Linked DNA regions of Collimonas fungivorans. The main gene of each other region encodes a partner of the protein of the gene in region 3 in a complex. Links are inferred from orthologs where the notes say so. Each region holds a gene or a part of one and is shown on either strand. Other genes may lie near its edges.

Evidence for each region.
Region 1: the proteins of CFter6_RS16770 (region 3) and CFter6_RS14365 are in contact, whole or in part, in a cryo-EM structure (PDB 9GE8), measured with the Escherichia coli proteins. The link is inferred for Collimonas fungivorans from one-to-one orthologs.
Region 2: the proteins of CFter6_RS16770 (region 3) and CFter6_RS14360 are in contact, whole or in part, in a cryo-EM structure (PDB 9GE8), measured with the Escherichia coli proteins. The link is inferred for Collimonas fungivorans from one-to-one orthologs.

What each region holds. Positions count from the first base shown.
Region 1 is NZ_CP013232.1:3,369,560-3,372,700, reverse strand. Bases 153-3,141 are described here. They hold CFter6_RS14365 (arylesterase), read right to left. Parts: upstream 1,999-3,141; coding sequence 1,306-1,998; downstream 153-1,305. Other genes in these bases: CFter6_RS14355 (hypothetical protein), read left to right, coding at 2,762-3,112; CFter6_RS14360 (ABC transporter ATP-binding protein), read left to right, coding at 1,997-2,734; CFter6_RS14370 (carbonic anhydrase), read right to left, coding at 425-1,180; CFter6_RS14375 (SurA N-terminal domain-containing protein), read left to right, coding at 153-367. In the rest of the region: more of CFter6_RS14375, read left to right, coding at 1-152. UniProt on the Escherichia coli protein: TesA is a multifunctional esterase that can act as a thioesterase, lysophospholipase and protease.
Region 2 is NZ_CP013232.1:3,368,684-3,371,759, forward strand. The notes cover bases 153-3,076. They hold CFter6_RS14360 (ABC transporter ATP-binding protein), read right to left. Parts: upstream 2,022-3,076; coding sequence 1,284-2,021; downstream 153-1,283. Other genes in these bases: CFter6_RS14350 (LysR family transcriptional regulator), read right to left, coding at 153-859; CFter6_RS14355 (hypothetical protein), read right to left, coding at 906-1,256; CFter6_RS14365 (arylesterase), read left to right, coding at 2,020-2,712; CFter6_RS14370 (carbonic anhydrase), read left to right, coding at 2,838-3,076. In the rest of the region: more of CFter6_RS14350, read right to left, coding at 1-152.
Region 3 is NZ_CP013232.1:3,892,233-3,895,535, forward strand. Bases 54-3,204 are described here. They hold CFter6_RS16770 (ABC transporter permease), read right to left. Parts: upstream 2,805-3,204; coding sequence 303-2,804; downstream 54-302. Other genes in these bases: CFter6_RS16765 (group II truncated hemoglobin), read right to left, coding at 54-186; CFter6_RS16775 (DUF4126 domain-containing protein), read right to left, coding at 2,804-3,204. Also shown: more of CFter6_RS16765, read right to left, coding at 1-53; more of CFter6_RS16775, read right to left, coding at 3,205-3,303.

The DNA.
Region 1 (3,141 bases), 520 kb from region 3 along the record:
GGCGGCATTGCGCGCGCAAGACAGCGCCAGCGGTTTCGGCGCAAGCCAGACCGTGTCGCGGGTCAAGAACCAGGGCATCAATCCTGCCGGGTTCGAGGCGGTGATGAAGGCCAATGTCAACAAGCTGCCTGCTTATGTCGGCGTGGTGTTGCCGCAGCAGGGCTACGGCCTGTACCGGATCGCCAAGGTCGGCCAGCCGGCGGCGCAGGACCAGGCGCGGCGCACTGCCGAACAGCAGCAGATCACCGGTGTCCTGGCACAGCAGGAAATGCTGGCTTATGTGGATGTGCTGAAAGAGAAAGCCAAGGTCAAGATCCTGAAGCCGGTGACGACTGCGCCGGTTGACGACGGCGGCAAGCAGAACTGATCCAGGCTAGTCGATTCAAAAAAAGCCCATCCAGCGCAAGCCGGGTGGGCTTTTTTTCTACTCCTCGCCGACTTCGCGATGATTCAGTTTCTGCAAGGGGCGGTGATTGTCGCGGAAGATCGCCTTGAATGCCGAGATTTGTTGCCGGGACATTTCAACCGGCTGTTCCAGCACGATCCAGTTGACCAGCTCGGAACAGGGCGGCGTGGTCAGGGAGCCGGAATAGACCAGGGCTTTTTTGTCGCTCGGAAGCAGCGCGGCGATGTCGACCTGCGCGTGCCGTCCGCTTGAAGTCTGCGTGGCAGGCAAGTCGGCAAAAACCGGTTGCAGTGCCGGATTTTCCTTGCCTTCCTTGATGAAAATGCCGACCACGGTGATTTTTCCGTTGCTGCCCTTGTTCACCAGATGCAGCTCCATCGGATAAGACTTGCCATCGAGGGTATGTTCGCTGGGAGTATGGAAATGAAACTGGTCGAGCTTGTATGCCTCGCCTTTGTAATTGACGGTATCGTTGGCGTCGTCAACGTTGGCTTGGATGGTATGGCCGTTGTTGAGCAGGGCCACGCTTCCCGGCTCGTAGTCGATAGTGAAGTCCTTGCTGGCGACGCGCTTGGCGCTGGTTTCGGACAGGGCGATCGGCGATTGCTGCCGGCCCGAGCGGCAAGCTGCATTTTCCGGCATGCCCTCGGCCCAATGGGTAGGGTCGGTTTTTCCCTGGTAAGACCAGTGCACGGTGGTTTCCGACGAAAATGCCGATGCTGCCGCGCTTGCCAGCAGGGCGCCGGTCAGTGCGGATTTAAGATGTCTTTTCATGGCTGCCTCTAAAGAGTAGTTGGCGCCGGCGTTCGGGCCGGATCGCGACAAGCGCATTCTAAGAAAAGACATCCCGTAAATATGTAGGAAAAATCCCGCGTGAAGCGGCGGCTTTTCCGGAAAAGCTATTTGGCCAACAGCGGTTTCAATCCCGGCCAGACATTGTTCAGCATGATCGGATGCGCCTGCGCCACTGGATGCATGCGGTCCGCCTGGAACATTTCCGGCTTGTCGGCGACGCCCTCCAGCAGGAAGGGAACCAGCGGCACCTTGGCCTGCTTGGCCAGCGTCGCATACAGGGCAAAGAATTTTTCGGTGTAATCGCGGCCATAGTTGGGCGGGATCCGCATGCCCACCAGCAGGACCTTTGCTTTCGCTTGCTGGGCGGCGCTGATCATTGCCCGCAGGTTGCTTTCGGTGGCGTTCAATTGCAGGCCGCGCAAGGCATCGTTGGCGCCCAGTTCGATGATGACGATATCCGGCCGCTGCTGCAGCAAGGCCGGCAGGCGCGTTTTGCCGCCGCTGCTGGTTTCGCCGCTGATGCTGGCGTTGACGACGTTGCCGCCAAGGTTTTCCGCCTTCAGGCGCTGCTGCAGCAAGGAAACCCAGCCGCTGCCGCGCGCCAGCCCGTATTCCGCGGAAAGGCTGTCGCCTAACACCAGTATCGATTTTGATGCAGAATAGGCATTGTTCGTCCATACTAGGCCGAGCAGGCCAAGCAGCAGGATGGCCTGCCGCAAGAGGCGGGCGATTTTACGGCGCCAGCCCTCGGTCACGTTCTGAAAACCATTCCCCAACCCGGAGTCGATAATCTGCATGCATCAGTCCTCTTCTGTTAATCCTGCAACGGCCCCGGCCATAGACGTCCAGCGCTTGACCAAGCGCGTTGCCGACGCCAGCGGCGAGCTGGTAATTCTTGATGATATCAATTTTAACGTCCAGGGCGGCACTACGCTGGCGATTGTCGGCGCTTCCGGTTCCGGCAAGTCGACCTTGCTCGGCTTGCTGGCCGGCCTCGACACGCCGTCTTCAGGCACCGTGCATATTGACGGCAGCGATATCTTTGCCCTGGATGAAGACGGCCGGGCCGGCTTGCGCAAGGAAAAGCTCGGTTTCGTATTCCAGTCTTTCCAATTGCTGAGCCATTTGAGCGCACTGGAAAACGTCATGCTGCCGCTCGAGCTGCGCGGCGACAAAGACGCGAAAGAGAAGGCGCAAGCCAAGCTGGAGCGGGTCGGCCTGGCGACGCGTTTGCAGCATTATCCGAAATACCTGTCCGGCGGCGAGCAGCAGCGGGTAGCCTTGGCGCGCGCTTTCGTGACCGAACCGCCGCTATTGTTCGCCGACGAGCCTACCGGCAGCCTCGATGCGGCTACCGGCGATGCGGTTATCCAGCTGATGTTCGACCTCAACCAGGAGCGCGGCTCGACCCTGGTGCTGGTGACACACGATACCTCGATCGCCATGCAGTGCCGCCAGACCATTACGATCGCCGCCGGCCGCCTGTTGCGCCCGGGCGATGCCACGGCTGCGGATGCACAGATATTTCAATAGTCGAGAAAAGAATCCGGAGGGTAGTGCATGTCGACATGGTTGTCAGTAACAAAAGCAGTGCTGCCGTATATCAGCGATATCATTTCCGTTGCGGCGCCGGTGTTCACCCGGCGCAAAGGCAATACGGAAGAGAGCCAGCTGCAGATCTTGCAGCAGCAGGTGAGCGAGCTGCAGGCGGCGTCGCTGCAGAATCTCGGCGACATCAAGGCGCTCGCCGAGCAGCTCAAGGCGGCGCTGCCTTTGCTCGAACAGGAGATGCGGCAGGCGGCCCAGCAAGCCGATGCAAGATTGCGGCGCGCCAGCCTGTTGTGCGGATTGGCGCTGGGTCTCGGCGCGCTGGCCCTGGTGATCGCTTTCGCGGCTTTGTTGAACAAATGAATAAGCCAGTGAAGCGGCAGCGCATAAGA
Region 2 (3,076 bases), 520 kb from region 3 along the record:
CGACAAAACTGCGCACCTTGGCCGACAGCAGGCGCCGGCTCGGATAGACCAGGCGCACCGCCACCTTGTTGATCTGGTGGTCGGGCAGCACCCGCACTACACGCCCCGCGACCATGTCGTCGCCCAGTGTATACGAGGTGCGCATGGCGATGCCCATCCCCGCCAGCAAGCATTGGCGCAGCAAATCGGTATTGTTCGACATCACTTTGCTGGTGATCGGAATGATCGAGGCGCCCTCGGCCGACTGGAAAGTCCAGTGGTGGCGCAAATGCTCCATCGAAAAATTCAGGCAGGAATGCTGGGCCAGCTCCTCGGGCGTGCGCGGCACGCCATGCTCGGCGATATAGGCCGGCGAGGCGCACAGCAAAACTTCCGCGATGCCCAGCTGGCGCGCCACCATGCTGGCGTCGAATTTCTGGTTGACTGAAAAAATGCCGAGGTCGAAACCTTCTTCAATCAGGTCGACAGTGCGGTCCGACAGGGTCACGTCCAGCCGCACATCGGGATACTGTTTCGAATATAGCGGCAGCAGGCGCGCCAGCTGGGTCTGGCCGAAACCGATCTGCGAATAGATGTGCAAGGTGCCCGCAGGTTTGGTCGACAGTACAGAAGCCGCGGCTTCCGCCTCATCGATTTCATCCAGAATCTGGCGCACCCGCTCGAGGTAGGCCTGGCCCGGCTCGGTCAACGCCATGCGGCGCGTCGAACGATGCAGCAGGCGGATCCCAAGATGGTTTTCCAGGTCGGCCACCAGCCGCGTGACCACCGCATTCGACATGTCCAGCACCTGGGCCGCGGCGACAAAACTGCCCTGCTCCACTACCTTCGCAAATACCCGCATTGACTGCAAGCGATCCATATTATTCTTTCGTCCTATCTTATGCGCTGCCGCTTCACTGGCTTATTCATTTGTTCAACAAAGCCGCGAAAGCGATCACCAGGGCCAGCGCGCCGAGACCCAGCGCCAATCCGCACAACAGGCTGGCGCGCCGCAATCTTGCATCGGCTTGCTGGGCCGCCTGCCGCATCTCCTGTTCGAGCAAAGGCAGCGCCGCCTTGAGCTGCTCGGCGAGCGCCTTGATGTCGCCGAGATTCTGCAGCGACGCCGCCTGCAGCTCGCTCACCTGCTGCTGCAAGATCTGCAGCTGGCTCTCTTCCGTATTGCCTTTGCGCCGGGTGAACACCGGCGCCGCAACGGAAATGATATCGCTGATATACGGCAGCACTGCTTTTGTTACTGACAACCATGTCGACATGCACTACCCTCCGGATTCTTTTCTCGACTATTGAAATATCTGTGCATCCGCAGCCGTGGCATCGCCCGGGCGCAACAGGCGGCCGGCGGCGATCGTAATGGTCTGGCGGCACTGCATGGCGATCGAGGTATCGTGTGTCACCAGCACCAGGGTCGAGCCGCGCTCCTGGTTGAGGTCGAACATCAGCTGGATAACCGCATCGCCGGTAGCCGCATCGAGGCTGCCGGTAGGCTCGTCGGCGAACAATAGCGGCGGTTCGGTCACGAAAGCGCGCGCCAAGGCTACCCGCTGCTGCTCGCCGCCGGACAGGTATTTCGGATAATGCTGCAAACGCGTCGCCAGGCCGACCCGCTCCAGCTTGGCTTGCGCCTTCTCTTTCGCGTCTTTGTCGCCGCGCAGCTCGAGCGGCAGCATGACGTTTTCCAGTGCGCTCAAATGGCTCAGCAATTGGAAAGACTGGAATACGAAACCGAGCTTTTCCTTGCGCAAGCCGGCCCGGCCGTCTTCATCCAGGGCAAAGATATCGCTGCCGTCAATATGCACGGTGCCTGAAGACGGCGTGTCGAGGCCGGCCAGCAAGCCGAGCAAGGTCGACTTGCCGGAACCGGAAGCGCCGACAATCGCCAGCGTAGTGCCGCCCTGGACGTTAAAATTGATATCATCAAGAATTACCAGCTCGCCGCTGGCGTCGGCAACGCGCTTGGTCAAGCGCTGGACGTCTATGGCCGGGGCCGTTGCAGGATTAACAGAAGAGGACTGATGCATGCAGATTATCGACTCCGGGTTGGGGAATGGTTTTCAGAACGTGACCGAGGGCTGGCGCCGTAAAATCGCCCGCCTCTTGCGGCAGGCCATCCTGCTGCTTGGCCTGCTCGGCCTAGTATGGACGAACAATGCCTATTCTGCATCAAAATCGATACTGGTGTTAGGCGACAGCCTTTCCGCGGAATACGGGCTGGCGCGCGGCAGCGGCTGGGTTTCCTTGCTGCAGCAGCGCCTGAAGGCGGAAAACCTTGGCGGCAACGTCGTCAACGCCAGCATCAGCGGCGAAACCAGCAGCGGCGGCAAAACGCGCCTGCCGGCCTTGCTGCAGCAGCGGCCGGATATCGTCATCATCGAACTGGGCGCCAACGATGCCTTGCGCGGCCTGCAATTGAACGCCACCGAAAGCAACCTGCGGGCAATGATCAGCGCCGCCCAGCAAGCGAAAGCAAAGGTCCTGCTGGTGGGCATGCGGATCCCGCCCAACTATGGCCGCGATTACACCGAAAAATTCTTTGCCCTGTATGCGACGCTGGCCAAGCAGGCCAAGGTGCCGCTGGTTCCCTTCCTGCTGGAGGGCGTCGCCGACAAGCCGGAAATGTTCCAGGCGGACCGCATGCATCCAGTGGCGCAGGCGCATCCGATCATGCTGAACAATGTCTGGCCGGGATTGAAACCGCTGTTGGCCAAATAGCTTTTCCGGAAAAGCCGCCGCTTCACGCGGGATTTTTCCTACATATTTACGGGATGTCTTTTCTTAGAATGCGCTTGTCGCGATCCGGCCCGAACGCCGGCGCCAACTACTCTTTAGAGGCAGCCATGAAAAGACATCTTAAATCCGCACTGACCGGCGCCCTGCTGGCAAGCGCGGCAGCATCGGCATTTTCGTCGGAAACCACCGTGCACTGGTCTTACCAGGGAAAAACCGACCCTACCCATTGGGCCGAGGGCATGCCGGAAAATGCAGCTTGCCGCTCGGGCCGGCAGCAATCGCCGATCGCCCTGTCCGAAACCAGCGCCAAGCGCGTCGCCAGCAAGGACTTCACTATCGACTACGA
Region 3 (3,303 bases):
GCCGAAACGTTCCATGTACAAATCGGGACCGCCGCTCCAGCCGCTCAGGAACCAGTAGAACTTGTCGCGCGAACCGTCGAGCGTGGTCGGATGCAGGGCCCGGATCACGGAAAATTGCGGCTCCAGGTCCATCAGGTCGTAGAAGCGGTCGACCAGTTCGCGCAGCTTGCCGGCGCCGCCTATCATGTCGTAGAGGCTGGCCTGCTGTTGCGCCGGCTCACTGGCGGCATTGGTGTGTTCTGTAGTCATAAGGGGAAATGGTAGAGTAAGCCGCCATTATCCCCGAATTGACATAATCAGGTTCAGGCTTCGCGCAGGGTTTGCAGCGGCGGCTGGTTCAATACATGGCGCAGGCCGACCCAGCCGCCGGCAAACGTGCAGGCGGCGCCGATCGCCATCCCCGCTAGCCACACCAGTGGGCTGAAGGTCCAGGTAAAGCTGAAAACGTAGTGCGCCAGGGCCCAGCCGGTTGCCGCCGCACCGCTGGCCGCCAGGAAACCGGCCAGGCTGCCGATCAAGGCGAATTCTATCCATTGCGATTGCGACAACTGCTTGCGGGTGGCGCCCAGCGCGCGTAGCAGGCCGGCTTCGCGGGTACGCTCGTCCTGCGAGCCGACCAGGGCCGCATACAGCACCAGCGCGCCGGACAACAGGGTAAACAGGAAAAGGAATTCGACCGCCGCCACCACCTGGTCGATCACGCCCTGGATCTGCTTGATGACGCTGCCGATATCGACCACCGTCAGGTTGGGAAAATCACGCGTCAGCTGGTTGCCGAAATTGATTTGCGCATCCGGCAAATTGAAGGCGGTGATCCAGGTTTGCGGCATCTCGGTCATCAGTTTGGGATTAAGGATGACGAAGAAATTCACGCGCATCGAGCCCCACTCCAGCTTGCGCAGGCTGGTAACCGGCGCCGTCACCAGTTGGCCGGCGATGTCGAATTGCAGCTTGTCGCCCAGCTTCAGGTTCAGGGTCTTGGCCAGGCCTTCTTCGACCGAGGCTTCGGCCCGGCTGTCATCAAACCAGCGGCCGGCGGTCACCGTATTCTGCGCCGGCACCTGGTTCATGGTGGACAGGTTGAATTCGCGGTCGACCAGCCGCTTGGCGCGGTCGTCGGCATAGGTGTCGGCGGTGATCGGCTTGTCGTTGACCTGGGTCAGGCGGCCGCGGATCATCGGGAACAGCTGCGGCTGGGCGATGCCGGCCGCCTGCAGGCGTTGCGTGATGTCGGCGCGCTGGTCGTCCTGGATATTGATCACAAAGCGATTAGGCGCGTCGACCGGCGTAGCCTGGCGCCAGGCGCCGATCAGGTCGCCGCGGATCACCGTCAGCAGCAGCAAGGCCATCAGGCCCAGCGACAAAGCGACGATCTGGACGATGGTGGCCACCGGCCGCCGTTGCAGCGCGGTCAGCGCAAAACGCCAGCTCGGATGGCGCGACAGGCCGCGCACATGGCGCGATCCCTTCAACGCCAGCCAGCCGAGCAAGGCGAACAAGCCGAAACCGCCCAGGAACCCGAGCGCCGTCAGCAGGCCCAGTTTGATATCGCCCGCCTGCCACAGCAGCAGGCCGATAAATGTCAGCGTCCCGAGCAGGTAGGTCGCCAGCACCAGCGCTTGCGGCGCATCCTGTTCGCGCCGGATCACGCGGTTATGCGGCACGTTGCGCAGCTGCAGGACCGGCGGCAGGGCAAAACCGACCAGCAGCAGCAAGCCGGTGACCAAACCCTGCACTGCCGGCATCACGCTGGCGGGCGGCAAGTCGCTGGCGACAAACTTGCCCAGCAAATCCAGCAGCATGAAATGCGCGCCGAAACCCAATACGACGCCGATCAGGCTGCCGGCCAGTCCGACCAGCAGGAATTCCAGCAAATACAGTTGCGTTACCTGGTTCTGCGTCAAACCGAGGCAGCGCAGCATGGCGCAGGCATCCAGGTGGCGCAGCATGAAGCGGCGCGCCGCCATTGCCACCGCCACCGCGGCCAGCAAAGCCGACAACAGGCCGACCAGCGACAGGAACTGCTGGCCGCGATCGAGCGTGGCGCGCATTTCGGGACGGCCGTTTTCCAGGCCCTCGATGCGCACGCCCTTGAGGTTTTCGCGGCTGATGTCGCTTTCCACCCATTGCTGGAAATCCTGCACTTGCTGCGGTCCGCCGGCCAGCAGCAAACGATAGGTCACGCGCGAGCCGTCCTGCACCAGGTTGGTGGAAGCCAGGTCGGCCATGGACAGCATCACGCGCGGCGCGAAGTTGATGAAACCGCTGCCGCGGTCAGGCTCGATCACCAGGACTTTCGCTATCGTGAAAGTACGGTCGCCCAGCTTGAGCGGATCGCCCACGGCCAGGTTGAGCGCCGTCAGCATGTTGGCGTCCAGCCATACCGTACCTTCGGCGGGAATCTGCCGGGTAGTTACATCGGCCCCGCCCAGCTTGTCCGCGACCACCAGGCTGCCGCGCAGCGGATAACCGGCGCTGACGGCTTTCAGCGAAGCCAGCTGCGACCTGGCGCTGTCGCCTTCGCCGGCAATGGCCATGCTGGGGAATACCACCGTGTCGGCCAGGGTCAGCTGGCGCCGCTGCGCCTCGCTGCGCCAGCCGGGGCTGATGCGCTGGTCGCCGGAAATCAGCAGGTCGGCGCCCAGCAGCTGGTGCGCATCGCGGCTCAGGCCGGCGCGCATCCTGTCTACAAAAAAACCGACCGCCGACAAGGAGGCGACGGCCACGATCAGTGCTATCAGCAAGAAACGTAATTCGCCCGCGCGCCAGTCGCGGCGGGTCATGCGTAGAGACTGCAAAAAGATCATGTAGCAAGCCTTTGGAAAACCCAGCGCAGGCCACGCCACAGTTTAGGCAGCAGCCAGATCGCAAACAGGAAAAACAGGAACAGGAAGGCAAACAGCAGCCAAGGATGGAAAAAAGCCGCCCACAGGCCGCCCAGCACGGTCGCGTCTTCCGAGAACGAGGCGGTCCAGTTGCTCAGCGGTTCTGGCGTGGTGTTGATCATGGCCCGGCTGCCTGCCTTGGTGGCATGGGCACCCAGCGCAAACGTGCCGCCGATCAGCGCCGCGATCGTGGTCCATGCAGGATCCATGTGGCCCATGGCGGCCACCGCCAAGATGGCGCCGGCCGGAATCCGGATAAAGGTATGGACTGCATCCCAGACCGAATCGAGGCCGGGAATCTTGTCCACCAGGAATTCGATGGCCGCCAGCAAACCGGTGACGCCGATTACCCAGGGCGATTCCAGCACCTGCAGCGCCTGCGGCAGATCGATCCAGCCCAGGCGGCCGAACCAGCCGG